DNA from 4 places in the Corynebacterium stationis genome. Region 2 is predicted to be linked to each of the others. Evidence: riboswitches for the same ligand, from Rfam matches in the RefSeq annotation. Region 2 holds a riboswitch; each other region holds the start of a gene.

Region 1 (7,511 bases), 250 kb from region 2:
TCGCACAACATCCGCAGTCGCGCCGCGTGCTTGATGCCGAAGGCCACGAAGACCCACGCCTACACATGGTCGGTATCCCCGCGCACGCGCAGTACCCGGACACCACTATTTCCCCACCACTGCCAGGGACCGACTCCTGGTTTATTCAAGAAGCCGACAAGGCCGCCACGAGCGCATTTAATATAACGCTCGGTGTGAATAAAATGAACCAAGCTGTCTAGCGATTTACATTCAAGGCGCGTATTGTGGGAAACATTCCACGAAAGAAGGAGAATTTTTAATGTCTGATCTCACCCCTAATCACAAGGCCGGCGAACCACTCGAGGCTATCGATGCCGACAAGCTGGCGTCGTTGCGTCAGAAGAATATCGATACCCCAGAAGGCGGCAAGAAGGTCATCAAGACTCACACCGAGGCTGATGGACACTTCCGCAATTACACCCAGGTTCGCGACCTGAAGCCAGTTTTGGTGTCTGAGCCACCAGCTTTGCTTGGCGATGACTCCGCGCCGAACCCAACCGAAATCGCCCAGGCCGGCCTAGCAGCTTGCATCTCCGTGGGCATCCAGGCAATCGCTACCCACCGTGGCGTTACCCTGACCAAGATCGACATCGATATCGAATCCAACATTGACGTCTCCCCTGTCTGGGGCGTTGGCGACTTGAGCGATGATAAGCGCCCAGGTGTTTCCGATGTCCAGGTCAACGTTGATGTTGACGGCGATGCTGACCGTGAGACCCTAGAAAAGATTGTCGATGACGCAATCCAGTGGTCCCCTGTGGTCAACACCTACACCCGTCCAGCAAACCTGACCCACAAGGTGGTCTAAAAGCCAGCTTGTTAGTCAGCTGATTACTTTGGGGCACCGATGGTCGGCTGTGGCAGGTAGACTTGCCCTCCCGCGTTGAGGAATTCCTGGCTCTTTTGCTGCATGCCAGCAATAGCAGCTTGGGCCTCGGCGCTGCCATAGGTGTCGCGGATATCTTGCGATATCCTCATTGAGCAGAACTTCGGACCGCACATTGAACAAAAGTGTGCGGTCTTTGCTGGTTCTGCCGGCAAAGTTTCATCGTGATATTCCTGGGCTGTTACCGGGTCCAGACCAAGCGAGAACTGGTCATTCCACCGGAATTCAAAGCGTGCCTTGGACAGGGCATCATCACGCGCGGTGGCACCGGGATGCCCCTTGGCAACATCTGCTGCGTGCGCTGCGATTTTATAGGTAATCACGCCGGTCTTTACGTCATCCCTGTTGGGAAGACCTAAGTGTTCTTTCGGGGTGACATAGCACAGCATCGCGGTGCCATAGCGTGCGATTTCGGTTGCGCCGATAGCGGAGGTGATGTGGTCATAGCCCGGCGCGATATCTGTTACCAGCGGGCCCAGCGTATAAAAAGGTGCGCCTTTGCAGAGTTCTTGTTGCCGCTCGACGTTTTCGCGAACCTTGTGCAGCGGAATATGCCCTGGCCCTTCGACCATCACCTGTACGTCATATTCCCACGCGCGCTGGGTCAGCTCAGCCAGGGTGTCTAGTTCGGCAAACTGCGCGGCGTCGTTGGCATCGGCAATGGAGCCGGGACGGAGGCCATCGCCAAGCGAAAATGCCACGTCATAAGCGGCGAAAATCTCGCACAGCTCATCAAAGTGGGTGTACAGGAAGTTTTCTTCGTGGTGAGCGAGGCACCAACCGGCCATAATCGAGCCACCCCGGGAGACAATGCCTGTAACTCGGTCGGCGGTGAGCGGCACATACCGCAGCAACACGCCCGCGTGGACGGTCATGTAATCAACGCCCTGCTCGCACTGTTCAATAACGGTGTCCCGGTAGATCTCCCAGGTCAGCGCATTGGCGTCGCCATCGACTTTCTCCAATGCCTGGTAAATCGGGACTGTGCCAATCGGAATGGGTGAATTGCGCAGAATCCACTCGCGCGTGGTGTGAATGTCATTTCCGGTCGACAAATCCATGAGGGTATCCGCGCCCCACTTCGACGCCCATTCCAGCTTGGCGACTTCTTCGTCAATGGAACTGGTAACGGCAGAGTTGCCGATATTGGCGTTGATCTTCACCAAAAATTGCTTACCGATGATCATCGGCTCCGATTCGGGATGGTTGATATTCGCAGGGATGATCGCCCGGCCCGCGGCGACCTCGCTGCGAACGAGCTCCACGTCGACGTTTTCACGCAGCGCCACATAACGCATTTCCGGCGTTATCTCACCCTTACGCGCGTAGTGCATCTGGGTTACCCGTTTACCGGATTTCGCGCGCAGGGGCACCGGCTTGCTTCCCTGCCACTGCTGGGACGGCGCGCCACGGCGTACAGCGGTGCGGCCATCATCTTCGAGGCGTGCACCACGAGCTTCATAGGTTTCCGTGTCGCCAAATGCGGCTATCCACTCGGCGCGCCAAGGCGCAAGGCCTTGTTCCGGAACGCTGCCAGGACCCATGGTCCGGTAGACCTTCAACGGTTCATTCGGCGTGCCATCTGGGGAATCAGATTGGGCAATTGCGGTTACTGGCACTCTGATTCCGTGTTCAACATCTTCGAGCCACGACAGGCTGTGAGCTGGATGTTGTTCGGATGTCTGCGCACCCTGAGCCTCGTTGGTCGCGTTCAAAGGGGTCGGCAAATTTACATTACGATCAGACAATGAAGTCTCCTATTTCCTACGCCGGCATTAACCGGATCAGGTTCAACGGTCTCGGACTTCACTAGCCCGATCTCAGCCACTTTTAGTGGCACCCGCATGGACTCTTTATCTCTATCACGTAATTTCAAGCCCGACAAGCAATTAATTTCATTCTCGGTAGAAAGCGACTGTTCAGCGGCTATGAATTAAAAATTAAAAGTCTTAAATTTTAAGCCCTTCTCCCCACGTACAAGGTTTTAGTTTGGCTAAGACGGAACACCATGAAGCAGCGACTCACGTCATCACCATTGTGACAAGCCAGGAACTAAAACGGATAGGTCAATGACCGGCAGTATGCGGCGCTCGGCGCTCCTTATACGGGAACGCTTGCGCAAGATGAGCACATGAGGATTACCGGGATGCAACGTGTGTTAGCGCCGTTGTCTGTGATGTCATTTCCACACCCCACGAGAAGCAGAATTTTAGTTCGCAGAAATGCTCTTTCATTCCTTCTAGCAACAGTGAGCAACAAGGCAGCGACAGTAGCGGTCTTAGCTACCGGATACTTGCCTTTCCCAGTAAAACGGCAACTGCCCAAGCGCGGAGTCCATCTCAGATGGGAATCGCACTTGGGCAGCAAATTTATCCTGGATTTTCCATAAGCTTGCCGCGGTTAAAGCGGCCGCCTATCCAATGCACCTGACCGCTTTAAGGCAAGAATCTATTCCAAAGATAATACGCGCAAAGCTTTAAACTTTGTTAGGCCTTTGCCTCGTTTCCTGGACCTTCAGGCGGGGTTTCCGGTTCATATTCATTGTCGACGTCGCCGCCGAGATAAACATCGCCGTCAACCACCACATGGCCTGGAATATGGAAACGTCCTTCTTCGTCATAGGCAAATTCAGGTACACCTAGCTCGTTACCGTCAGCATCGAAACCAGGGGCAGGACGGGATTCATGTTCTTCAAGTTTTTCGGGGCTATCTGTCTTCTCCCAGTGACGCGTGGCGATGCGACGCTCTGCCGCATAATCATCCCCCATGCCTTTCAGCAGTGAGTACATCATGCAAAACATCATGATGAAGAACGGCAGTGCGACAATAATGACGACTTCTTGTATGGCTTCGATACCAGTGTCGTTGATAAACAGCAGCGCAGCGGTCACCGCGCCAACAGCAATAGCCCAACCGATGCGGTAGAACACGGGGGACTTATTTTCTTCACCGGTGGCAAATGAGTCTATGACAAGGGCTGCGGAGTCGATCGAGGTAACGAAGAAAATTACGATGACAAAGATTGCCAAAGAACCAGAGATGGCGTAAATCGGGTACTGCTCCAAAAGCGCGAATAGTGCGACAGGAGTATCGCCGTCTTCGACCACCGGTCCAGTAAGAACCCCGGGGTCAGATAGTTCCATCTCAATCGCCGCGCGGCCGAAGATAGAAAACCAGATGACCACGAAAACAGTTGGCAACGCTAGTACGCCGCCGATGAATTCACGCACGGTACGGCCACGCGAGATGCGCGCGATGAACATACCGACAAATGGTGACCAGCAAATAGTCCATGCCCAGTAGAAGACGGTCCAAGTACCCTGCCAGCCAGGATTCTCAGCAAAGGAATCCGTCCAGAACATCATCTCCGGCAAGGACGAGCCGTAGTTACCGAACGCTTGGGGATGCGGACGGAATCCTGAAAGGTTTTCCTAGTGAACCGTTCCTACACCCTAGAAGAACGCAAGAAGGCTGTCGCGGAGTATCGACGAACCAAATCTGTCGTGGAAACGATCCGCAATCTGGGCTACCCAGGCCGTTGGACAATGTACAAATGGCTGCGGGAGCCTCTCAAGCCGGGTCCTAAGCCACGCAAGCAAGCCACAAAGCTACGTTCCTATCCTTGGAAGCTCAAGCTTGAAGCTGTGCAGATGTACAAAGAGGGCCTACGTCCTCAGGAAATCGCCGACAAACTCGATCTGTATACGAAGATGAGCGTATACAGTTGGGCGCAAGCATATCGTGAACTCGGCGAATGGGGCCTGATGTCCAACGAAGAACGAAGAACTGAAAGAAAAATCCCGACCAAGAAATCTCTCAAAGCCTCGCTACCAGACGATCCAAAAGAGCTAAAGAAGCTGGCAGCTCAATTGATGGTTGAAAAAGCAGTGATGGCTGAGGAGCTGATGTTAATAAAAAAAGACGACAGCGTCACTCCGGGAGCACTGAACAATCTTCAGAAGACTCTGGTAGTTGACGCACTCCGAAACCACCTTCCGCTTCCCATGCTGTTGGAAACAGCAGGCCTTTCTACCTCTACGTTCTACTATCAACTCGCAGCCCAGGCTCGCCTAGACCCGCTACAAGATGTCAGGCTGCGCATTGCTGAAATAGCTGAGGAAAGCCACTTTACTTACGGCTATCGCAGAACTTGGTGGGTATTGCGTCATGAGGGTATCACTATTAGCGAAAAGGTCGTCCGCCGGCTAATGCAGGAGATGGCAATCCCAGTTCGTAGCCCGCGAAGGAAAATTCGATATTCCAGCTACGCAGGGGAAATAACTCCAGCGCCGCCGAATATCGTCAAAAGAAACTTTCATGCAGACGAGCCAAGCATGCTGTGGTTGACCGACATAACCGAGTTTGTAGCCAGCAACGGAAAAGTTTATCTCTCGGCCATTGTGGACTGTTTTGACGGAAAGATTGTCGGATGGAAAACCGGTCGCCATCCCACGATGGAAATAGCAGAGAAATCCCTTATAGAAGCGCTTGAATCCCATCCACCAACAGCGTTGAACAAGCTTGTTGTGCACTCTGACCGGGGCACTCACTACCGCGCCAATAGCTGGATAACCATAACCCGAACGGCCGGAATCATTAGATCTATGTCCAAAAAAGGGTGTTCACCAGATAACTCAGCTTGTGAGGGCTTCTTTGGCCGGATGAAAAATGAAATGTACTACCACAAGATTTGGCACAGGGTAGATGAGCTTGAAGAAGCAGTAAATTCCTACATTGAGTTTTACAACAAAGTCAGAATTAAAGACTCTCTCGGCGGAATAAGCATCCATGCACACCGAAACCTGATAGCTTCATAACCGAAACAATCCTAAAAACAGTCCGCATCCCCCTTCGACTGTATGGCGCAGCAGCGTCAACGTCGGTCCCATCAGCAGGACGAAAACCATCAGGACGACGGCCGCACCAATGTTAAGGTTCGACAAAATCTTGATGCCGCGATCGAGACCAGAAGCAACAGATACGGACGCTGCGATGGTAACAACAATGATGATCGCTAATTCCACGCCGGAGATAAGCGGGACATCCCACATGATGTTCATACCTGCGTTGATCTGCAGCACGCCAAGGCCCACAGAGACCGCGAGACCGAAGACAGTACCGATGATCGAGAGGGCATCGATAAGTTTTCCTGGCCATTCGTACACCTTGCGACCAAGCAGTGGCGAAAATGTCGACGACAAACGTGCTGGCATCTTGCGCTTGTAAATGAAATATCCCAAGGCCAAGCCTGGAAGCACGAAAGGTACCCACATGTGTGCGGCAAAGTGGTAGTACGTAAATTCAAATGCTTGGTCAATGGCTTCTTGGCTCATCGGCAAGAAATCGCCGCGCGGCGGGTTGAAGCTGTGGTGCAAAGGCTCAGCTGCGCCCCAAAACATCAAGGTAGCGCCTAGACCGGCCGCAAAAAGCATCGCAAACCAGACTGGCACGGAGTAGGCGGGTTTCTCATCGTCGTCTCCCAGCCGGAGGTTTCCGTACTTGGATACGAAAATACCGATTAGGAAGACGAACATAAGGGAGTAGCCACCAATGTACATCCAGCCAAGGTTGTCTAATAGCCAACCAGAGACAACGGAGTACACGTTTCGGGCGCGCTCTCCAAATGCGAGAGTCAGCGCAACAAAGGCCACAATAAAGCCGCCCGAGACGAAGAAAATGAAAGGATCCGTCTGCAGTCTCAAACGCCGCTTTTTGGATGCTTTCTCCTCTGACTCCACTGGCGTCGCGCCCGAATTCATATTCGATTGGGGTTGAGAGGTAGTCACGTTATTTTACTTCCTACTTAGGGATTAGGACATGTGCCACTTTAGTGCACAAATTGCGATGAAGTAACAAATATCACCACCACTGGAGGGCTCGGTCTACTTCAGAATCTTGATTTGTCCGAATATCAACCCTAACACGGCGGCTCTTAGAGCCTGAAGATATGTTGTAAATCGGCAGCCCTGGGCCGAATATTAAGAACTGTGGGCACGGTGTCTGATAAAGCGACACCCGCAATAACTGATATTCATGACAAAGTCAGCATTTCGCGCTAAGTCATTAGATAGCATTGAAAGGAAGCACTGCACTGGGCGCTCAAACAGAGCGCAAGTGTTATCTACCGCCACCCACCTGCACTGGCGGTGATGAGATGAAAAGGAATATCACTGATGTCTGCTTCAAAGCGCACTAGTCTCCTCCCCCTCAATGAGCGTTTTGCTACGCGTGCGCAGTACTTTGCGCCCTCGCCCATTCGTGCTGTCTTTGAGATGGAGATGAACCCTGATGTCATCTCCTTGGCGGGAGGCAACCCGGAACTGACGCATTTGCCGTGGGAGGAAATTACCCGCATAAGCAACGACGTCGTGATCAAACAGGGCCTCTCTGCATTTCAGTACGGCACAACGGTGGGTCAGCCGGATCTCATCGCTGAAATCCAAAAGACCATGGCGTTAGAAGGCATCGAGACTGTTCCTGAAGACATTCTGGTGACATCCGGTTCGCAGATGTCTTTGGACTTGGTAGCCAAGCTCTTCCTCAACCCCGGTGATACGGTCTTGGCAGCTGCACCCTCTTATTCTGGTGCGCTTAATGTCTTTGC
Region 2 (7,511 bases):
CCGTAGGTGCGAAGTAGCTCAGTGGCCAAAGGCCGCTCCGGGTCAGCAGCTACTTTAAAGGTTCGCGTCATCGGCGGAAAAGCATCATAGCTGAGTATTTCCCCCGGTTCCGTTGCGCCAATCCCGCTTAAGTATCCAATGGCATGGGTTGCCATCAAGGCACCCATGGTCGCCGTGGTTGCGCCGAGCACGCCGGCGGTCGCGCAATCGGGCACGGAGTTGGCATCAGGTTGGTCGGGGAAGAGGTCGCGCAGACCGACGCCGCGGAAGTTCGGGCCGGAGTGAAATAGCGCCAGGTCGCCATGAAAGCGCAGCACCGTTGCCCAAATCAATGGCGTGCCGGTTATCTCCGCTGCATCAGCCACCAGGTATTTGGTGCTAAAAGAATCAGAGCCATCGAGTACCAGGTCAACAGAACCCACCAGCTCCACAGCATTGTCCGTGTTAAGACGCTGAGCTAAAGCGTTGACGGTAATACCAGGTTGGAGTTCTTCTAGGCGCTGCGCAGCAACTTCGACTTTCAGCTTGCCCACATCATCCGCGCCGAAAAGAATCTGGCGGTGGATATTGGTGATATCCACGGTGTCATCATCAATCACCGTAATCGTGCCAACGCCTGCCGATGCCAAAGATTGCATCAACGGACATCCCAATCCGCCGGCGCCGATGACTAAAACATGCGCATTGTGAAGGCGTTTTTGTTGTTCCAGCCCAAATCCGGGCAGGGCCAAGTGCCGGGCGATGCGGCGTAGTTCATAATCAGGCAGGGCCATCACAGCACCTGCTCTGACCAGGTTGCCAGGCCATCAAAGCTTGACGATGCCACCGCGTGCTCCCGCTTCGGAATCCTTCCGGCCGTGGCAGCCAGGCGGCCTGCCTCAACCGCGTGGTACATCGCGGTGGCCATCGCAACGGGGTCTTGCGCGCGGTTAATTGCAGAGGCCAGCAGCACCCCGTCGCATCCCAGTTCCATCGCAAGGGCGGCATCGGACGCAGTGCCGACGCCGGCATCGAGCAGAATTGGCACAGAAGCACGAGAGCAGATCAGCTCAATATTATGCGGATTCAAAATGCCTAAGCCGGTGCCAATCGGTGAGCCCAAAGGCATCACTGCCGCGACCCCGACATCTTCCAAACGTGATGCCACCACGGGATCATCCGAGGTATAGGCCAGAACCGTGAAGCCATCATTAATCAGCAGCTCGCAGGCTTCGAGAAGCTCGGTGGTATCGGGTAAAAGCGTGTGCTCATCAGCGATGACTTCTACTTTTACCCACGAGGTGCCCAAGGCTTCGCGCGCGAGCTGTGCCGTCAGTACAGCATCGCGAGCCGTGCGGCAGCCAGCGGTATTGGGCAGCAGGTCGATGTTGAGCCTGCGCAGCATCTCAAAGATGGACTCGCCCGCACCGGTAGTGGCGCGATGACGGCGCATGGCGACAGTCGTGAGCTCGGTGTGGCTCGCGACCAAAGATTCTTCCAGCAGCGCCTGCGAAGTTGCCCCACCGGTTCCCATCACCAAATGCGAGGCGAAGGTTTTATCCGCAATTGTTAACACGTTCTAGCCGCCTTGTACTGCAGTAAGAACGTCAACGGCATCGCCGGGCTGGATATCCCTGTCCCACTGCGAGCGTGGAACCACTGCCCCGCCCACAGCGACCGCTACGCCTTTATCGCTACCGATGCGCTCATTTATGAACTGCTCGATACTCTGCGGCTGAGTTTCAACCATCTCGCCATTGAAATTAAAGGTAATCACTAAAAATCTCCTTGAAAAATTAGACGTTGATTGTGCTTGCTGCGTGCCGAAAAGGGTTACATGCCGCAACGCTTGTCGATGCCTCCTGACCGGTGGCAAGCTCCACCGCGGATTTCGCGCCTAAAGCTGCCAGCAAAATGCCATGGCGGAAATACCCAGTCGAAATAATCAGGCCCTCGCGCACCAAACCCAAGTACGGCAAATCGTCCGGGGTGCCCGGACGCGCACCGCAGGTGGCTTCTAGAAATTCAGTTTCTTCTATTCCCGGCACCACGCGAATCGCATCACGCAGAAGGTCATGGATGGCAGAAGTGCGTGGGTGCGGCGAATCTTCGCGGCTGGTGGCGCCGATGGTGACGGTGCCATCATCACGCGGGATGACATAGATGGGCCGATCTTCCACGAATCCGCGGATAACGCAGTTGGTCAGCGGCTGCAGCGCTTCCGGCACCCGCACGCGCACAATATCGCCGTAGACAGGGCGGAGCTGCAAAGGATGCTCTCCATCGAACCAGCCCGTGATTTTTGCAGCCCCTAAACCAGCGGCTAGGACAACGACGCCCGTGGATTCCACCGCAACGCGCTTGCCCGATGTCAGTCCCACGGCCTGCGGTGTGATGGTTTCAACGGCCTCGCGAATGTGCTGTGCGCCGCGAGAAAGCACTGCGTCATAAAGAGCGCGCGCAAAGAGACGCGGGTCAAGTTGGTGGTCCCCGTCGATAGCAGCAACTTTCACAATGCGTGGCGATAGTCCTGGCTCGAGCTGCCGTGCGTGGCGAGTAGTCAGCGGCTCAATGTCCAGGTCCGCTGCTTTCATATATTCGATGAGCTCAGTGAGATGTTGCCCGTCTGCTCTATCGGCACCGATAAGCAGCGTGCCTTCGGTGCGATAACCGGTCGGCAAATCGGTGTGCTGGCCAACGCGTCGGATTAAGTCTGGGTACAGCTGGGCAGACTCGCGCATGAGCGGCACGAGCTCATGCTGCTGGTACTGCACCTCCGCCGTGGGAGCCAGCATGCCGCCGGCGTGATGCGTGGCTCCGGAAATCGGATCGGGGTCAATGAGCGTGACCTCAAAACCTGCTTCTTGGAATTCAAAGCAGGTCGCAAGCCCAATGATGCCGCCGCCGATCACTACCGCGTGCCGGCTCACGCTCGCACCCCCATTGCTTGCGCTCCAACCTTGAAATCGGCAATTACTTGCTCGGCAACTTGCGTGGCCGAGCCGGTTTTATGTGCTTCGCTAAAAGCACGCACCATGGCCACTCCCGAGATACCTGTCGCTGCAAGGTCACGCACATCTGTCGGCTGGACGTCGCCAATGGCAACGATCGGCAGCTGTGAAAGTTCCACCAATTCCGGGTAGCCGGAAAGCCCAATAGGTTTGCGCCCCGAGTCTTTGGTCGGCGTGGGACGGAAAGGCCCAGCGCCGACATAATCGAGGATGTCCGCATAGGCATTGGCTTGCCGAATAAGGTCTGCTGTTCCCGTGGTCAGCCCGATAATCGCATCGGGTCCAAGCAGCTCGCGTACTGCTGCAACTGGGATATCTTCTTGGCCAACGTGCACGCCGTAAATGGGAATCCCGCGGCGCATTAAAATAGCAGCGGTGTCGACGCGGTCATCGATAAGTGTCTTTGCATCAGGGTTTACCTCGGCGACCGCCAATGCTACTTTTTCCGCCAAGCCCAAAAGGCGCGCGGCAGTAATCGGTTTGGACCGGACTTGGATGACTCCAGCGCCACCCGCGGCGGCCCTAGCAGCAGTTGCCACAATGTCATCGTCTGTGCCTGAACCAGTAACTACATAGCAGCGTAAATCAAGGTGGGCAGGATAGTTCACCGATGTCCTCGCTTCCTTCGACGGTGTTAACCAGACAGGTTCAAACGGTCCAACGCTGCGTCAGCGTTCATCTCAGCCCAATGCATTGGGCACCCGTTGAGGTATTGGAAACCAGTCAAGCGCGAGAAACTAGTTTTGTCAACAAGGCCTAAGGAAATTCCTAGGGAAGCCGGGGCGAGACTTCGGCAAGCACTTCGTCTAAAGCCTGCGAGATTTGCCCCGGTTCTTCCAAAATCACCATGTGACCAGATCCCTCAATAACTTTGAGATCGCCGTTGCCCCACTTCTCGCTGATAAGCTCTGACTGACTCATGGGCGTGACGATATCCATGGAACCAATCACCGCTTGCCCTCGAATTTTTTGTAAACAGTCTTGAGCAGCGAATTCTTCATGCTCAGTCAAGTCATCAAAATAACCGACGAAGCTCGCCAAAGGTGTGTCCAGCAACATGGCGGCGTGGAATTGCAAACGCTCCATTTGTGGAAAGCCCGCAACTAGCGCGGCGATGGTGGGAGCTATAACTTGCGCGGCTGCAAAACGAATGCGGTTGAATTTATCCGGCACGCGATCGATGGCTGAATATAACGACTTCGCGAGCTTAGATTGCAAGATGCGGGTTACACCTTTATCGGAGAACCGACGCATCGACGTCGAAATCAGCAAAGCGCCGAAAATACGCTCAAAAATATCCTCAGGAGCACGGCGAATCAGATTCAGCGCGATCATCCCGCCCAAAGAATGCCCCACTACCACGATGCGCCCGCCGTTTTTCGGCAATCGCTCTAAAATCACAGCGAGCACGTCATCGGCCGCACCATCAATGGTGCAGGATTTCGCCGCGACGCGAGAAGAAAGTCCGTGACCGCGGACATCGACAAGCAAACTGCGAACGTCGCTACGAGGACGCAGATGCTCTACCTGGTCACACCACGCCTCCGAGGAGAGGCAATATCCGTGGATAAAAACCACCGTGACATCGGCATCGGGATTGCCCACCTCAAACCATGCGATATCTACACCATCATTGTCCACTTCCCCAGTGGCATCAAGATTTCGCAGCCCAGGTGATGTTTCATGATCATGCAATCGCTGATACACAAGGCGCTGCGCGGAACGGTTTTTCCGGCGCTGCCCGCGAAACCCCGCCGCAATCCTATTTCGTTGATACATATGGACATCCATTGTAGAAGCTAGACTTGAAGCCATGTCCAATGACCTCAGTGCTCAATTACGCGCTCACCTGCAAGGCCAGCCGCAAGCCTCCACCGCTAAATCCGGGGTACCAGAATATCTGGCGCTCATTTCCGAGATTACCGGAGAAGACACGGAAGAGCTTCTTCCTGACCGCCGCTTGGCTGATGTGGGTTTGACCTCATTGAATATGATCGAATTTGCCGTGCGGGCCGAAGATCGTTTGGGCGTAGTTTTTGAAGAATCCGATGCACAAGCGCTTGAAACGCTTGACGATGTAGCCAAATTTGTGGAGGCACACCAATGATTTCTTACCTTTCTGACATGGACGGCGTGCTCATCAAAGAAGGTGAGATGGTTCCCGGTGCAGATAAATTCCTGCAGACCTTAAAAGACAATGACATTAAGTTCATGGTGCTGACCAATAACTCCATGGCGACCGCGCGAGACCTCTCCGCGCGGTTGAAGTCGCAGGGCTTAGATATTGCGCCGGAGAAAATCTGGACCTCTGCGTTGGCGACGGCGAAGTTCCTATCCCAGCAATCCACCGGCCGCACTGCCTTTGTCATCGGCGAGTCCGGACTGACGACTGCGCTGCACGAGGAAGGCTGGATTCTTACGGATAACGATCCTGAGTTTGTAGTCTTAGGCGAAACGCGGACCTACTCTTTTGAGGCCATAACCACCGCGATTAACCTTATTCGCAATGGTGCGCGCTTTATTGCAACCAACCCAGATGTCACAGGCCCTGCCCCGGAAGGTATCTTGCCGGCCACCGGTTCTGTCGCTGCTCTGATTACTGCGGCGACCAACCGCGAGCCTTATTACGTGGGCAAACCAAATCCGGTGATGATGCGCTCGGCGTTAAATAATATTGGCGTGCACTCCGAAAACACCGTGATGATAGGTGATCGCATGGACACCGACGTCAAGGCCGGGCTTGAAGCTGGCATGCGCACGATTTTGGTGCGCACGGGCATCATGAATGATGCGGCTATCTCCCGCTACCCTTTCCGCCCGACGCGCGTACTGGATTCAGTCGCTGATTTGCCAGACCGCATTTTCGATCCCTTCGCTTAGGCCGCATCCACGCGCGCGCTAAACCCGAATTCTTCGGCCAAGGTAGCCACAACGCTATTAAGCGCGCGCAGCTCATGCGCCGTGCCGGTGATTACCTGGCGGCAGCCCACGCACTTTTCCGCGCGGGGTGCAGGCAGCTCTACGCCTGGAAATGCTGCCAGGGTTGCTAGGTCATCATCAAAACCAGTATCGCGGTACCAGCGCGTGCACCACTGCGCGGTCAAAGGATCATCGCCGGGGACGACGTACTCAGGCTGCGTGGAAATGCACTGCACCATGGCGCGCTCAATTGCCGGGCGCAGGCGCGTGGGCATGCCACTGACGCGCAACACCGCGGTTTGCACGTCCATGCTCTGATCGCGCTTCCCCTCCGCGATCAAAGTGTCTAGCACAGAGCTGGAAGCACCAGCTGGCTGCGCCGATTGTGCCGCGAAGGCCCAAGCGTTTTCAGCATGCATGTCATGCTGGGTTATGTAATTGGCCTGAGCAAAGTCTGTTGCTGTTGACACGTGCCGAATCTCCTTACGGCAATAGGGCGCCGCCGCCTAAGGCCCTATTGTGTCTGCGGATCGTTGAAAACAGACACCTTGGAAACCACGGCGTTAATACGACGCAAGACGAGCTTCGTCTTCCCCTACGAGCTCATATACGTTCACAGCGAAGAAGCAATTTAAACCACCCGACACCAGCCGAGACTGAGCTTGTTTGTGCTCAACATCAGTTACTATCAGTCACTTAGAATAACTTCGTGCTCTAACGCATTGTCGCCCCACTTGCGTCCCACCGGCAACCCTCAATAACCGGTTTAACCCCCACTTATTAAACTTAAAGTTCAGGTTGAGGATTGCCGTCACCCTGACCGCCACGGTTTTCACCAGGAGCTAATTGTCAGGCATTGATCTCAGCTTTGAATCTCAGCCCAGATCGCTTCGTTGGTTACCTGCCACAGCGGTTTGGCCCATTCGCCGAAGTCACGGTCAGTGAGCGCGACCATGGCCGTATCACCGGCAACCCACAGGTAGGTGCCACTCATACCGAAGTGACCGGCGGCATCGGCCGGCATGTTTGCGCCCATCCAGTGCGGGTTCTTTTCGCCATGAATCTCAAAACCCAATCCCCACGGGCATGGACGGTGCATGCCGTAGCCGGGCACGATGCCGCGCAGCTCAGGAAATTGCACGGTGCGCATCTCGGCCAAAGTATCCTCGTGAATAATCCGAGGGTTGAGCACCTCAGATGCGAATTTCACTAGGTCACCAACACTAGAGATAAGCCCGTGCCCGGCACTTCCCGCTAGGCGCGTGGAGTTCATCCCGAGCGGCTTCAGCAGACCTTCCTGCAGGTACTCCTCAAACGGCATGCCGGTGGCGTCGGCGACAATATCCGCCGCCCATTCATAGCCAGCGGAAGAATAAATACGACGATCTTCAACCGGGCGCTTGGCATCGCGGGAATCAAAGTCCACCCCGGAAGCATGTGACAGAAGGTGCCTTAGCGTCGATCCTTCAGGGCCCGCGGGCTGGTCGAGCTCGACCGCGCCTTCTTCGACAGCGAGCATAATACCCATGGCCACGACAGGCTTCGTAACAGATTTAATGTCGTATTCGCGAGCAGTGTCCCCTACTGTTTCAATCCCCGCAG
Region 3 (7,511 bases), 820 kb from region 2:
AGTCCTTTGTGAAAGCAACGTAGCCACCCAAGTTTTAGATGCAATCGCAGCAATTCGTCGAAACCTTCGAACAAGAAGGGTGATTGAAGGAAGCCTCGGAAAGGATGTCTTAGAAATACCTGAGACCGTATTACGCGAGGCATTAGCTAATGCAGTGATGCATCGTGACTACTCCGCACCATTCCGAGACCAAAATATCAGTGTCGATATCTTTTTAGACCGCGTAGAAATCAGCAGCCCTGGAGGATTGCCTGGCGGCAAAACTACCGAGAACCTCGATGATGGACAACAAATCCCGCGGAATTCGACATTAGCCAGGCTACTTCAAGATGTCCCACTGTCCCACGAATACGACGGGGTACTTGCCGAAAGTAATGGTGGAGGGATCTTGACCATGATCAACACCATGAAATCTGTCGGTCTTCCCAGGCCGACTTTTAAGGTAGATATTGCTCGAGTGACAGTCATTCTGCAGCGATTCGGCCTCGCAGACGGAGAAGTCGCATCCTGGGTTAAGGAACGACTTGGAGATGAATTCTCAATCGCTGAAGGTGCCGCACTTGTTTTGGCAAAAGACTTGGGGGCCGTCACAGCTAAAGATCTCAAACGGCAGACAGGCGGCGACAGTGGTGAGCTTCAGATCATGCTCGATAAGCTTGCTCAACAAGGTTCGTTAATTGAATCGAGCCAAGGGGTGTACACCCTCTCAAGTGCGGGAGCTCACCTAACCCCCGCCCAACAAGACGTATTCGATGCAGTATCTAATACTGAAGAACTCTCAGCTCAACAAGTTAGCGACCTTACCGATCGGCCAATAAGCACCGTACGCGCCGCCCTTCGACATCTTGTAGAAATCGGTTTTATCACAGCCACAGCGCCACCAAGCAGTAGAAAACGAGCTTATCGCCGCACGTGATCTTGGCTAATTTAACCTTCAAGAGATAGGCAGACTTGGCATCCAAACTGATTACGAATCAATTCCTTCATCGCATAGTTGGCTCCAGCTTGCCGTATCGGCCGGGCGTGCTAGGCTGCTGGTTAGAACACGCTGGCAGGACGGCCTGCACAGTCAAAGCTAGAGCTGGGACGACCCTGCACTTAAAGGAGTCTTCGTCCATGTCAGCCTCTACTGCCCTGCGCGGCGTTCTCACCGGATCTGTCATCGCCCGAATTGTATTGGGCTGGGTTGCGGTCGCACTACTATCACTGGCATCAGGTTTTCTCGCGGGCAGCTTATCGATGCCCCTCGTCTTCACCCTTCTTGCGCTCATCGTGGGCGTGATCATCGTGTGTTCCGGCGGGGTTGTCACCCAAGCTGAACATCTCGCGCACCGGCTTGGTGATCCCTACGGCACCCTGGTGCTGACCCTTTCAATTGTCGGCATTGAAGTCATTCTCATCTCCGCGGTTATGCTCGGCCCAGGCGATCACCACACCATCGCGCGTGATTCCGTCATGGCCACGGTCATGATTGTCCTCAACCTGGTCATCGGCCTGGCACTTCTCGTCGGCGGCATGCGTCATAGCAACCTGCAGGTCAACCGCACCGGTATTTCCGCATACTTATCCATGCTCGTCGTACTCATCGCCACCGCCTTCGCCTTTCCAGCTGTCATCGGCACCGATGGCGCATACAATTCCGCGCAGGCCATCACCATCGTGACCTTGACAGTCATCCTCTACGGATTCTTTCTCTACCGCCAAACCGGCGCCCAGCATGCCGACTTCACGGAAACAGACAAGGACGTCGTTGCTTCCAACAACCCCGGAATCGCCGCAATTTTCCGCGAGCACAAAGGCGAGATCTTCACCCGCGCGCTGGTTTTGCTCATCACGGTAATCCCCATCGTGATGCTCTCTCACGATATGGCATCGCTTCTCGATGACGGCCTTAACCGCCTCGGCGCTCCCATCGCGCTTTCCGGCATCATCATCGCAATGATTGTCTTTTTGCCCGAAGCAATCACCACCGTCCGCGCTGCCTGGGGTGGCGAAGGACAACGCGTGGTTAACCTCGCCCACGGCGCGCTCGTCTCCTGTGTTGGCCTCACTCTGCCGGTCGTGCTCATCATCGGTCTGCTTACTGGGCAAACCGTTACCCTCGCCGAAAACCCCACCAACCTGCTGCTACTAGGAATCAGCCTGGCTTTGAGCATCGCAACGTTTAACTCCCAGAAAGTCACCGCGATTCACGGCGGAGCACACCTATTCGTCTTCATCCTCTACGCGCTCAGCGTATTTTCTTAAAGTCGTTTCTTGCCAGGACATTCTGTGCTAGCGTGGGCGCCAGACACGGGGTGCCCGGAAGGGCTGAGATTAAACCCGAGAACCTGATCGAGTTCGGACTCGCGGAGGAATGTCGGTAAACGACGCAGGCAGTATATGCAGGGATACCTGTATCTATTGCAGCACGCTTCGCTTCTTCGAACTCGATATGAGTGATGAAACGGAGACAAGCGTTGATACCGAACGTATTAACCATTGCTGGCACAGATCCCACCGGTGGCGCGGGGATTCAAGCAGACTTAAAAGCATTTTCTGCCAACGGCGCATATGGGATGAGCGTGGTCACCGCAGTGGTTGCGCAAAATACGCGCGGGGTGGGAAGCATCGTCGCGATGGAACCTGAATTCGTGGCCGAACAAATCGCCGCGGTCTTTGAGGATGTCCGCGTCGATGCAGTGAAAATCGGCATGGTGGCCAATGCTGGAATCGCCGAAGCGATCACGCAGTCACTGGATAAATACGCGCAGTGCCCGGTGGTCTTGGATCCGGTGATGGTCGCTAAAAGTGGCGATCATCTGCTCAACCAGGATGATGTCGACGCGATTCGGGAGCGTCTCGTGCCGCGGGCAACGCTGATTACGCCGAATCTGCCGGAGGCATCGGTGTTGCTGGGCCGCGAGGTAGAGATGGGCAGCTTGGCAGAAATGCGTGAGTCCTTAAACGATCTGCGCGCTTTGGGCGCAAAGTGGGTGCTGCTCAAAGGCGGGCATTTAAGCGGTGCGGAAAGCACCGATATCCTCACCGGCGGTGATGCCGGCGAGCACACCGTGGAGCTGACCGCACCGCGCGTGGACACTGTCAATGACCACGGCACTGGGTGCACATTATCGGCCGCGATAGCAGCGCTTTTACCCCAACACGGATACGAAGAAGCGGTGCGCCGCGCCAAAGACTATCTCACGCACGCGCTGCGCCACGCGGATGAATTGGACGTCGGTGCAGGCCACGGCCCCGTCCATCACTTCCACGCGCTATGGAATAACGCGCCTTTGCAATTGCAAGGAACACAACGATGAGCACTCAACGATTTACGGACCTTTTGCGCGAGCAAAACCACACCACGTGGGAGAAGGCAGTTTCTCACCGCTTTGTGCAGGAGCTTTTCGATGGCACCATCGACGACTCTGTCATGGCCAGCTACTTGGTGCAGGACTACCGCTTTTTGGATAGTTTCTTGGTGTTGCTGGGGGCATCGGTAAGCACGGCGGATGCGCTTGAACCACGGCTGCGGTTTGCGCAATTTATTGGCGAGATAGCCGGCGATGAAAATACTTATTTCCTCGACGCCTTTAAAGCATTGGGCGTGAGCGACAAGCAGCGCGAAGAAATCCCGAATACCGAGCCGACCACCGCGTTTTGCGCGTTGATGCGTGAGGCTGCGGAAACCCGCGATTACGTAGCAATCGTCGCGGTGTTGCTGGTTGCGGAATGGTTGTACCTCGACTGGGCGACCCGCGGTGCGCGCCCGCTGCCGAAGAACTTCGTGCACGCGGAATGGATTCGACTGCATGATTTTCCTGAATTCCACGAGCGCATCGCGTTCTTACGCGCAGAACTCGACCGCGTCGGCCCAGCCCGGCGCGCTGTTGCGGAAGACTTCTTTCACCGCGCAGTAGAAATCGAGCTCGCATTTTTTGATGCTGCCTACGCCCACCCCATCACAGGAGAAAAATAATGACACTGTTTAATGATCTGAAAAAAGCCATCGGTACCGAGTGGACCGATTACACCGAGCACGAATTCGTGCGCAAACTTGGCGAAGGCACCTTGCCGCTACCCGTCTTCCAGGACTACCTAGTGCAGGATTATCACTTCCTCGTGCAGTTCGCGCGGGCGAACGCACTGGCTGCGTACAAAAGCCGCAACCTCGCCGATATTAAAGACGCGACGGGCGCACTGCAGGCTATCTTGCACGAAACCGAACTACACCGCCGACTGACTACACGCTGGGGAATCACGGAAGAAGAGCTTGATGCGGCGGCAGAAAAACAAACCACCGTGGCTTATACCCGCTACGTTTTGGACACCGGGATGTCCGGCGACCTGCTGGATATGCACGTCGCGCTTTCACCATGCTCCATTGGTTATGCAGAAATTGGTGTAGCCCTAGAGCCGCAACGAATACGGGCTCTAGATGCCGGCGAAGAACACCCCTACGGCGAGTGGATTGCGGAATACTCCGGCACGGAATTCCAAACCGCAGCACAAGCTGCCACCGAACGCCTCGACGCGCTAACCGCAGGTAGCGTCACCGCGGAGCGCTTTGATTCCTTAGTGGAAATCTTCCGCGCCGCGACCCGCTTGGAAGCAGCGTTCTGGCAGCAAGCACTGGACTCAGCTGACTGATTCAGCTGCCTAGTGTTTGAAGCAGCGTGCGTTCCAGCTCTAAGAATCTAGGGCTGGTCAACGCATCGATCCCCCGCGGCTTCGGTAGGTCAACGTCGAGAATGAGGCTGACTTTCGCCGGGCGCGGGCTGAGCACCACCACGCGGTCTGAAAGCAAGATCGCTTCGCGGACATCATGGGTAATCAACAGTGCTGTCCAATTATGTTCGGCCCACACTTGTTGCAGCCAGGTTTGTAAATCCTGTTTGGTAAGCGCGTCGAGGGCGCCGAAGGGTTCATCGAGAAGCAAAGTGCTCTTGTTTTGAACCACCGTGCGCAGAAGTGCTGCCCGCTGGCGCATGCCGCCGGAAAGCTCAAACGGCAAGGAATCTTCAAAACCCGCAAGCCCAAAGCGGGGAAACCATTCCTTGACCCGTGCCCGCGCCGCGCGGCGTTTAACCCCTTGGACTTCCAGGCCGAGTGCGGCATTCGCGGCGATGCTGCGCCACGGAAACAACGCATCTTTTTGCGGCATATAGGCCACTTCCCCATCGATACCCACCGTGCCACTAGTCGGTGAATCCAAACCGGCGATGATGTTAAACAGCGTGCTCTTGCCGCAGCCAGATGGACCGATGATGGAGACAAACTCCCCGGGATTCACCGTCAAAGAGATGTCATCCAGCACTGCGCGCTGGCGGGCATCGGCAAGCGGGAAGGTGCGTGAGATGCCCTCGAGGTGCAACTGCGGTGAGGTTTTAACGCTCATTGGCAGCGGTCCTTTCTTTGATGTGCCACGGAATAACGGCCCGTTCCACCAGGTACGTGGATAGGTAGAGCACAATGCTGATCACAGCTGCGACGGTAACTGCGGCGAGCACCAAATCGGTGCGAAAAGCATTCTTTTGCACGCTCATATAAATGCCCAAGCCCTGCTTCGCGCCGACATACTCGGCGAAGATGGCGCCCACCACGGCATAAGTAATACCGATACGCAAAGAAGTGAAAAAGAGTGGCAGCGCCGACGGTAGCCGCAGGAAGAGGAACTCTTTGATGCGCCCGGCACCCATGCTGCGCAGCAACGCCGATGCTTCCCTGTCCGCACGCGCAAAACCATCGACTAGCCCGATGGTTACTGGGAAGAAGGTCACCAGAGCCACCACCAGGATCTTGGGCAGCAGCCCGAAGCCGAACCAGATGATCATCAACGGCGCGATAGCGACAATCGGAATGGTTTGGGAAGAAATCAGCAGCGGAACTAGGCCACGGCGCATCAGCGGCGAGAAATCAATAACGATAGCAATCAGCCACGCGCACGCTAATGACACCGAAAAGCCCAGTAGCGTGACATTTAAGGTAGCCAGGGCATGCGCGCCAAGTGCGTTGCGATGCTCCCAACCGGAGCTTGCCACAAGCGTTGGCGCCGGCAGCACCTGCGGGCGCACCGCGGTCAAACGCACGATTAACTCCCACGCGATAAGCAGCACGGCCAGAAAGCCTGCGGGCACCCAGATATTCTTAAAAGATAAATACTGCTTCATCAGTCCTGCAAGTATTCATTGGTGAAAAATTCTTCCCACGCAGGCTGCTTATCCAACAGTTTGCCGTTGTTATCAGTCAGCAAATCGGAATCAAAGAGGAACTGGCCGAGCTCGCTCCAGTGCTCTTCGGTTTGCACGCCGAAGTCACCGTTGTCATCGAGCATGTACTTATCCGCGAGCATCTCTTGGCTTTCCACCAGCATGTCTAGGTCAGTGAGTAGGCCAGCGTTTTCTTCCTGCAAAATCTTTGCGGCGGCTTCGGGGTCTTCCACGGAATCTTCATAGCCGCGGGCAAGGGCCTGCACAAAGCCACGCGCGGTATCCGGATTATCTTCCAACCAGGTGTTATTGCCCACCACCAAGACTTGGTACGCATCCGGGAAACCATAATCGGTGTACGCGAAAGTCTTCAGGTCCACGCCGCGGTGTTCAGCTTCGATGCCTTCCCAGGCGACATAAGGGACGGTGAAATCAACATCGCCGGAGTACAACGCCTCATAGGCAGAGGTCCCCAGCGTCACGGTTTCGAATTCGCCGTCGCCACCCGCGGATTGCACCACGCCCTGCATGGTCTTGGTCTCCGCCGGGTTATCGAATCCACCGAAGGTCAACCCGTCCAAGTCGGCAGGGCTTTGGATGTCATCACGGTCTGCCAGTACCGCCACTTCTGTGGCCCAGGTTTGTTCCACGGCGAGTACTGATTTCAGGTCCGCGCCAGAGGCCATGGACATCGATGCTGTGTCTTGGAAGCTGATGCCGAACTCGGCTTGGCCGGCATCGACAAGTACTTCGGGATTGCTGTTGTTAAACGGCAGGATTTCCACGTCGATGCCGGCTTCCTCGAAGTAGCCCTTATTCAATGCCACGTAGAGCCCAGTGTGGTTGGTATTCGGTGTCCAGTCCAGCGCGAAGCGGACGGTGGTTTTCGCATCGCTTGCCGATGCCCCCTCCGCCTCATCACCTCCCGCACAGCTAGTCAGCAAGGTAGCAAGAGCAAGGACGCCGGCTGCGGCGATGGTGCGAAGAGAAATTGATGTAGTTTTCACGGTTTTGTTATTCCTTCCAGGATTCGGCCATGCTGCGGGCAACATGCTCGGGATTCTCGGCAGCACACAGCGCGGAGACAAAGCAGACACCAGCGGCTCCAGCGGATCGCAGATCAGCGATGTCTTCTTGGAGGACGCCACCGATGGCCACGGTCGGCACTGATGACAACGCGGTCAGGTGCGCAAAGCCCGCGATGCCCAGTGCTGGTGGATGGTCGGGCTTGGTGGAAGTCGGCCGGATAACACCGACGCCGACATAATCCACGGTGCCGGTAGGAAGCGCAGCAACCGCAGCAAGGTGATCTTCGGTATT
Region 4 (7,511 bases), 460 kb from region 2:
AGATAATGACCGCCAACCGCGTCAACGGGTTCACACCGGTTAAAACATTAGGCATGCGCGCTCACCACCAGGTGGGCATCGGCCAAAGCATTGATAAATAGTTCATCGTGGGTAATCGATGCGACAGTAATGCCCTCATCAACCAGTTCGCGAATCATAAAGACCAGTTCTTTAAAAGTTTCCGGGTCTTGGCCGAAAGTCGGCTCGTCTAAAAGGACAACACTCGGTGCGGTGACCAAAGCAGTGGCCACAGATAGTCGGCGCTTTTCGCCGCCAGACAAGGTAAAGGGGTTGGCTTCAACCAAAGACTCCAGCCGCAGGCGTTGCAAGAGCTTGTCGATGCGCTCTTCTACTCCCTGGTTAGATCCCCTTACTAGGGATCCGACCACTTTGGGCCCCACCCGCATTTCTTCGATCACGCTGCGGGCGACGAATTGGTGCTCAGGGTTTTGAAACACAAAGCCGATGCGCTGCGCCAGCTGAACAGAGCTCCACGCGTGTGGGTTTTTTGCCAAGCCGCGGCGAATCTCTTCGGAATAGCCCAACTTCCCCGCTACCGGAGAAATCAACCCTGCCATCGTCATCAACCAGGTAGTTTTGCCAGAACCGTTGGCGCCAGTGATCACCGTCGATGCACCCTGCGGAATGGCCAGCGTGCGGGCCGGACCAAAACGGGTGGCAAGGTTATGCGACCACAGCGCTGCCGGAGCATCGGCAGGTACTGGCGATGCCGTGGGCAACCCGGTAATGCGCCGTGCGGCGACAGCTGGAGCCACTTCCCCGTCGTAGATAAGCTTTCCGTGTTCTAAAACAATGGCGCGGTTTAACACGTGTTCCCACTGCGTATAGTTGTGCTCAATGACAATGAGAGTTGCGCCGGTTTCTTTAACCACGTGGTCAACGGCTGCGACAACATCGGCTGCACCTTGCGGGTCAAGGTTGGCTGTGGGTTCATCGAGCAAAATCACCTCGGCTCCCATGGCGATTACGCCTGCCAGCGCAAGGCGCTGTTTTTGTCCGCCGGAGAGCCGCGCGGTGGGATGTTCAAGGCTTAGATCTAAGCCGACCATTTCCAATGCTTGATGCACACGACGCCAGATTTCCTCGCGTGGAAGGCCGAGATTTTCGCAGCCGAAAGCCACGTCATCGCCAACGCGCGAGGCAATAACCTGAGAGTCCGGGTCTTGCAAAACCAAACCCACTGCGGCGGCGTTGATGGTGAGCTCGCCACGCAGGGTACCTTCATCATCCCCGCCGAGTACTCCGGCCAGTGCTGAAAGCAGCGTCGATTTGCCCGAGCCGGAATCACCAGCGAGCAAGATTCGTTCACCGCGTTCGACGCGGATATCAATATCGGAAATAGCTGGGGTGCGGCGACCAGCGTGCTGCCACGTGGTACCGCGCAATAAGATTTGTGACATTACAGCGCGCGCTGTTCCCGTCCCACAGCAAAGCGATCCAGGGCCCCGGTTTTCGCTAAAGCTTTAACCGTAAAGTAGCTCAAGGCACCGGCCAAGATAGCTCCCGAGACGACGAGACAAGCCAGGTAGATCAGGTTAAATTCCAACGACTTGGCGATATTTGCTGAGGTGAAAAGCTCCAGCACAAATGCACCAAGCGCGGCACCAATGCCGCCGAGCATGGCGACCATCAGGCTAAAGCGGCGGTAGAGGAAGATTGCGAAGACAATCTCTACGCCTAAGCCTTGGGCAAGACCAGAGTAAAGAGTTTCTGGTCCCCACTGGGAACCAAATACCGCGGAGACAGTCGCCGCTAGAGTTTCTACATAAATCGCTGCGCCGGGTTTACGGATAACCAACGCGCCGATTACACCACCGGCAAGCCAAATGCCAGTGGCAATGCCACCGAGGCCCGGGGTGAGCGCATCCATCGCCATGAACCAGGCGTATCCCACCGAGTTCCAAAAGACGAAGACCAGCCCGCAGGCAACTGCGAGGATGGAGGCAACGATGATATCTACCACTCGCCAGTTTAAAGAGCGAGCAGGGTTAACTTGAGTAACCACTTCTTTATCCTTTCGCCGGCATTATCCGGTTCAAGTTCGACGGTTTCCCAGCGCCTGCGCCAAGGTCTCAGCCCGCACTTTGCTTGCGAGCACCCGTAAATGAATATGATGCCCTTCAATACCTACCAGAGCCCGTATAACCTGCGCAAATAACAAAGCAGCGCCCGCGCTACCGAAAATCAATCAGTAGCGCGGGCGCTGCGGTGTTAAACAGCTGAAGCCGTTGAACACGGGAGTTGGACTAGAAGGTGAAGTCCTCATCCAGTGGGACGGAAGCGCCGGTGAATTCACCGAAGCCGTCGTCACCGTAGATGGAATCGCCGTAAGTCGGAATCGAGTAAGCCGCATTGCGTGCTGCCTCGGTTGGCTTGACGGAGATGTTGCGGTAACGCGAGATACCAGTACCAGCTGGGATCAGCTTACCAATGATGACGTTCTCCTTCAGGCCGATGAGCTTATCGGAGCGCTTGTTGATAGCGGCATCGGTAAGCACGCGGGTGGTCTCCTGGAAGGACGCCGCAGACAGCCAAGACTCGGTAGCCAAGGAAGCCTTGGTAATACCCATAATCTCAGAACGCAGCTGAGCTGGTTCCTTGCCCTCTGCCTGCATACCAGCATTGATCTGGCGAGCCTCAGAAAGGTCAACCAGAGTACCTGGCAGCAGATCGGTGTTACCAGCATCGATAACGGTACCGCGACGCAGCATCTGACGGATGATGATCTCGATGTGCTTGTCGTGGATGGCTACACCCTGGGCGCGGTAAACAGCCTGAACCTCGTCGATGAGGTGCTTTTCCACACCACGGCGGCCGAGAACCTCAAGCACGTCGTGTGGGTCAGCAGCACCGCGCATCAGACGCAGACCGGTGGTGACGTGGTCACCGTCGCGCAGGGAGCGCTCGATCATTGCGTTCGGGTTGGATTCCATCGGACGACGAACCTGAGCCAGGCCCTGACGCTTCGACAGCTTCTCGTAGACCACGTTATCCGAGCCGTCATCTGGGGTAATCGTCAAAGTCCAGAAGTTACCTTCATCGGACAAAGAGATCGTGCCGTCGACGGATGCAATTGGTGCACGGTTCTTCGGGTTACGTGCCTCAAACAGTTCCTGAACACGTGGCAGACCACCGGTAATATCGCCACCGACACCACCCTGGTGGAAGGTACGCATGGTCAGCTGGGTACCAGGCTCACCAATGGACTGAGCAGCAACAATACCGACGGCTTCGCCGATATCAACCAAGTTGCCAGAAGCCATGGACTTGCCGTAGCACTTCGCACAAACACCAGCTGGCGTCTGACAAGTCAGTACGGAACGTACCTTAACTTCGGTGATGCCAGCGTTAACCAGCTTCTCCGTCAGTTCCTCAGTCAGGTCCGAGCCAGCTTCAGCAACAACGTTGCCTTCAGCATCCTTGACGTCGGTTGCAACAACGCGGCCAGATGCTGAGGTCTCCCACAGCTCGTGAACAGCGTAGGTGCCTTCTGCAATTTCCTCACCGATTGGGACGCGAACGCCCTGACGGGTGCCACAGTCGTCTTCGCGAACGATGACATCCTGCGCAACGTCAACCAGACGACGGGTCAGGTAGCCCGAGTCAGCGGTACGCAGAGCGGTATCCGCCAGACCCTTACGGGAACCGTGGGAGTTGTTGAAGTACTCCAGAACCGACAGACCTTCACGGAAGGAGGTCTTAATCGGACGGGTGATGTAGTCACCCTTGGAGTTCACAACCATGCCCTTCATGCCGGCCAGGGTCCAGATCTGACGCATGTTACCTGCTGCACCAGACTTAACGATCATCGGAATTGGGTTGTCATCTGGGTACAGTGCCTCAACCGCGTTACCCACGGAGTCGGTTGCATTCTTCCACAGCTCAACCAGACGGTCGTAGCGCTCACGCTCAGTCAGCGCACCCTGATCCCAGTACTTGCGCTCGATGCGTTCTGCTTCCTTCTCGTAAGACTCAAGCATGTCGGTCTTATTTGGAAGAACCAGAACGTCGTGCATGGTAATGGTGACACAAGAACGGGTTGCCCAGTAGAAACCGGCATCCTTCATCTTGTCCAGTACCTGTGCAACGGTGATCATTGGGTACTTGATTGCCAGGTCGTTAATGACGTCACCAAGCAGGACAATGTCCTTGGAGCCGCCCTTACGGACCATTACACCTTCAAGGTAGGGGTAGTTCCATGGCAGGAGCTCATTGAACATGATGCGTCCCAGGGTGGTCTCAGCCATCCAGGATTCGCCCTTGGTCCAGCCATCTGGGAACTGCGCTGCCTCAATTGCTTCGGTTGGACGCAGGTGATCAATACGAACCTTGATCGGTGCCTGCAGACCAAGTACGCCACGGTCATAAGCCATGATCGCTTCAGCGTAGGACGAGTACACGCCCTGCGCTGGGCCATTATCATCAGCTGGTGCGTAGCGGCCATTGCCACCGATTTCATCCTCGCCCTTGTTCATGGTGAGGAAGTACAAACCGGTAACCATGTCCAGACGTGGCATAGCCAGTGGCTTACCGGATGCTGGGGACAAAATATTGTTCGAGGACAACATCAGCACGCGAGCTTCAGCCTGTGCTTCTGCGGACAGTGGTAGGTGGACTGCCATTTGGTCGCCGTCGAAGTCGGCGTTGAAAGCTTCACAAGCCAGTGGGTGCAGCTGAATAGCCTTACCTTCAACCAGCTTTGGCTCGAATGCCTGGATACCAAGACGGTGCAGGGTTGGTGCACGGTTCAGAAGTACTGGGTGCTCGGAAATAGCTTCTTCCAGAACGTCCCATACCTCTGGACGCTGACGCTCAACCATGCGCTTTGCAGACTTAATGTTCTGCGCATAGTCGTTTTCAACCAGACGTTTCATAACGAATGGCTTGAACAGCTCCAGTGCCATCAGCTTTGGAAGACCACACTCGTGCAGCTTCAGCTGAGGACCAACAATAATTACCGAACGACCGGAGTAGTCAACACGCTTACCCAGCAGGTTCTGACGGAAACGACCCTGCTTACCCTTGAGCAAGTCGCTCAAGGACTTCAGTGGACGGCTACCTGGGCCAGCAACTGGGCGGCCACGACGACCGTTGTCGAACAGCGCGTCAACAGATTCCTGCAGCATGCGCTTCTCGTTATTCACGATGATCTCAGGCGCGCCGAGATCGATCATGCGCTTCAGACGGTTGTTGCGGTTGATAACGCGACGGTACAGGTCATTCAAGTCGGAGGTCGCGAAACGGCCACCGTCAAGCTGAACCATTGGGCGCAGCTCTGGTGGGATCACTGGGATCGCATCCAAAACCATGCCAGCTGGATCGTTGCCCGAACGCTGGAATGCTGCGACAACCTTCAAACGCTTCAGCGCGCGCATTTTCTTCTGACCCTTGCCATTGTTGATGACATCACGCAGTTCCTCCGCCTCTGCATCGAGGTCGAAGTTGCGGATCAGGGTCTGAATAGCTTCTGCACCCATGCCGCCCGTGAAGTAATCTTCGTAGCGGTCAACCAGCTCTTCGTAGATGGTCTCATCAATGATCATCTGCTTTGGAGCCAGCTTGTTGAAGGTGTTCCAGATTTCGTCGAGGCGTGCAACTTCGCGCTCACCGCGTTCACGAATGTGCTGCATTTCCTTATCAGCAGCATTCTGAACCTTGCGGCGAGCATCAGCCTTAGCGCCTTCTGCTTCTAGAGCAGCCAGGTCGTCTTCCAGCTTGGATGCACGCTCTGCAATTTCAGCATTGACGTCATCTTCTACGTCCTTCTTCTCCAAGAGCATTTCGCCCTCAAGAGTCGACAGGTCGTTGTGGCGAGCCTCGTCATCAACAGAGGTGATGATGTTAGCTGCGAAGTAGATGATGCGCTCCAGGTCCTTTGGAGCCAGGTCCAACAGGTAGCCCAAACGGGATGGGACACCCTTGAAGTACCAGATGTGGGTCACTGGAGCAGCAAGCTCAATGTGGCCCATGCGTTCACGACGAACCTTGGACTTGGTGACCTCAACGCCACAGCGCTCACAAATGATGCCCTTGTAGCGGACACGCTTGTACTTACCACACTGGCACTCCCAGTCACGGGTAGGGCCGAAGATACGCTCACAGAAAAGGCCGTCCTTTTCTGGCTTCAAGGTGCGGTAGTTAATGGTCTCAGGCTTCTTAACCTCGCCCTTAGACCAACGGCGAATGTCGTCGGCGGTGGCCAGTCCAATACGAAGCTCGTCGAAGAGATTTACGTCGAACACGTAACGTCTCCCTTTCATCCTCCTAAGACGGAGGAAGTTGATTGGCTTTTAGTTCTTAATAACGTTTCGTCCGTTCCCGGTGCTTTCACACCGAGAACGCATAGCACTAGTTAAGCGATATCTGCGGAAGAGCCCTCATCACGGGACAAGTTAATGCCCATGGAAGAACCAGATTCCATATCGTCATCATCAGAGCCGGAAAGTTCCATTGGGGTGCCGTCTGCGGAAAGAACTTCCACGTTCAGACACAGGGACTGCAGCTCCTTGAGCAACACCTTGAAGGACTCAGGAATACCTGGATCCGGAATGTTGTCGCCCTTAACAATTGCCTCGTAGACCTTCACGCGGCCAACAACGTCATCGGACTTGATGGTCAACAGTTCCTGCAGGGTGTAGGCAGCGCCGTAAGCCTGCATTGCCCACACCTCCATCTCACCAAAGCGCTGTCCACCGAACTGTGCCTTACCGCCCAGAGGCTGCTGGGTAATCATGGAGTAAGGACCAGTGGAACGGGCGTGAATCTTCTCATCAATGAGGTGGTGCAGCTTCAGCATGTACATGTAACCAACCGAAATTGGGTACTGGTACGGCTCACCTGAACGACCATCAAAGAGTACGGTCTTGCCGTCTTCGTCAATCATGACGTCGCCATCGCGGTTAGGCTTCGAAGACGCCAGCAGACGAGAAATCTCTTCGTTGGTAGCACCATCGAACACTGGGGTTGCGGTCAAGGAATCCGCTGGAACATCGTAAAGCTCCTGCGGCAAAGTCTTGAGCAACTCAGCGTTCTTTGGATCCTCGGTGTCAACCTTCCAGCCGGTGTGTGCCAGCCAGCCCAAGTGCAGCTCCAGAACCTGACCAATGTTCATACGACGTGGAACACCGTGGGTGTTAAGCAGGACGTCAACAGGGGTACCGTCTGCCATAAATGGCATGTCCTCTGGTGGCAGAACCTTACCGACAACACCCTTGTTGCCGTGGCGGCCAGCGAGCTTATCGCCGTCCTGGATCTTACGCTTCTGAGCCACGTAGACGCGGATCATTTCATTGACGCCAGGTGCCAAATCATCATCTTCGTCGCGGGAGAAACGAGCAACGCCAATGACCTTGCCGGTTTCACCGTGTGGAACTTTCATGGAGGTGTCGCGAACTTCACGAGCCTTCTCACCGAAGATTGCGCGCAGAAGACGCTCTTCTGGGGTCAGCTCGGTTTCACCCTTTGGGGTGACCTTACCGACGAGGATGTCG

The links. Region 2 has a riboswitch for thiamine pyrophosphate ahead of CSTAT_RS04380 (thiamine phosphate synthase). Riboswitches for the same ligand answer to the same signal wherever they lie in the genome.
Region 1: it holds a riboswitch for thiamine pyrophosphate, as region 2 does, so the genes downstream of both, thiC (phosphomethylpyrimidine synthase ThiC) here and CSTAT_RS04380 (thiamine phosphate synthase) in region 2, are expected to answer to the same signal.
Region 3: it holds a riboswitch for thiamine pyrophosphate, as region 2 does, so the genes downstream of both, thiD (bifunctional hydroxymethylpyrimidine kinase/phosphomethylpyrimidine kinase) here and CSTAT_RS04380 (thiamine phosphate synthase) in region 2, are expected to answer to the same signal.
Region 4: it holds a riboswitch for thiamine pyrophosphate, as region 2 does, so the genes downstream of both, CSTAT_RS02320 (ECF transporter S component) here and CSTAT_RS04380 (thiamine phosphate synthase) in region 2, are expected to answer to the same signal.

What each region holds. Positions count from the first base shown of each region.
Region 1 covers NZ_CP009251.1:674,370-681,880, reverse strand. The annotation lists gene CSTAT_RS03330 (FAD/NAD(P)-binding protein) at 1-221, shown strand, start outside; gene CSTAT_RS03325 (OsmC family protein) at 281-829, shown strand; gene thiC (phosphomethylpyrimidine synthase ThiC) at 853-2,622, opposite strand; TPP riboswitch at 2,652-2,761, opposite strand; partial or broken gene CSTAT_RS03315 (BCCT family transporter) at 3,394-4,308, opposite strand; gene CSTAT_RS03310 (IS3 family transposase) at 4,342-5,724, shown strand; partial or broken gene CSTAT_RS03305 (BCCT family transporter) at 5,758-6,666, opposite strand; gene CSTAT_RS03300 (aminotransferase-like domain-containing protein) at 7,081-7,511, shown strand, end outside.
Region 2 covers NZ_CP009251.1:928,002-935,512, reverse strand. The annotation lists gene CSTAT_RS04400 (ThiF family adenylyltransferase) at 1-776, opposite strand, end outside; gene CSTAT_RS04395 (thiazole synthase) at 773-1,555, opposite strand; gene thiS (sulfur carrier protein ThiS) at 1,559-1,756, opposite strand; gene thiO (glycine oxidase ThiO) at 1,776-2,909, opposite strand; gene CSTAT_RS04380 (thiamine phosphate synthase) at 2,906-3,598, opposite strand; TPP riboswitch at 3,593-3,705, opposite strand; gene CSTAT_RS04375 (alpha/beta fold hydrolase) at 3,759-4,769, opposite strand; gene CSTAT_RS04370 (acyl carrier protein) at 4,804-5,097, shown strand; gene CSTAT_RS04365 (HAD-IIA family hydrolase) at 5,094-5,870, shown strand; gene CSTAT_RS04360 (hypothetical protein) at 5,867-6,379, opposite strand; gene CSTAT_RS04355 (serine hydrolase domain-containing protein) at 6,772-7,511, opposite strand, start outside.
Region 3 covers NZ_CP009251.1:104,427-111,937, reverse strand. The annotation lists gene CSTAT_RS00585 (ATP-binding protein) at 1-916, shown strand, start outside; gene CSTAT_RS00580 (calcium:cation antiporter) at 1,117-2,247, shown strand; TPP riboswitch at 2,284-2,374, shown strand; gene thiD (bifunctional hydroxymethylpyrimidine kinase/phosphomethylpyrimidine kinase) at 2,442-3,302, shown strand; gene CSTAT_RS00570 (TenA family protein) at 3,299-3,961, shown strand; gene tenA (thiaminase II) at 3,961-4,632, shown strand; gene CSTAT_RS00560 (ABC transporter ATP-binding protein) at 4,634-5,380, opposite strand; gene CSTAT_RS00555 (ABC transporter permease) at 5,370-6,152, opposite strand; gene CSTAT_RS00550 (ABC transporter substrate-binding protein) at 6,152-7,198, opposite strand; gene thiE (thiamine phosphate synthase) at 7,206-7,511, opposite strand, start outside.
Region 4 covers NZ_CP009251.1:469,282-476,792, reverse strand. The annotation lists gene CSTAT_RS02330 (energy-coupling factor transporter transmembrane component T family protein) at 1-55, opposite strand, end outside; gene CSTAT_RS02325 (ABC transporter ATP-binding protein) at 48-1,421, opposite strand; gene CSTAT_RS02320 (ECF transporter S component) at 1,421-2,026, opposite strand; TPP riboswitch at 2,017-2,133, opposite strand; gene CSTAT_RS02315 (DNA-directed RNA polymerase subunit beta') at 2,268-6,263, opposite strand; gene rpoB (DNA-directed RNA polymerase subunit beta) at 6,374-7,511, opposite strand, start outside.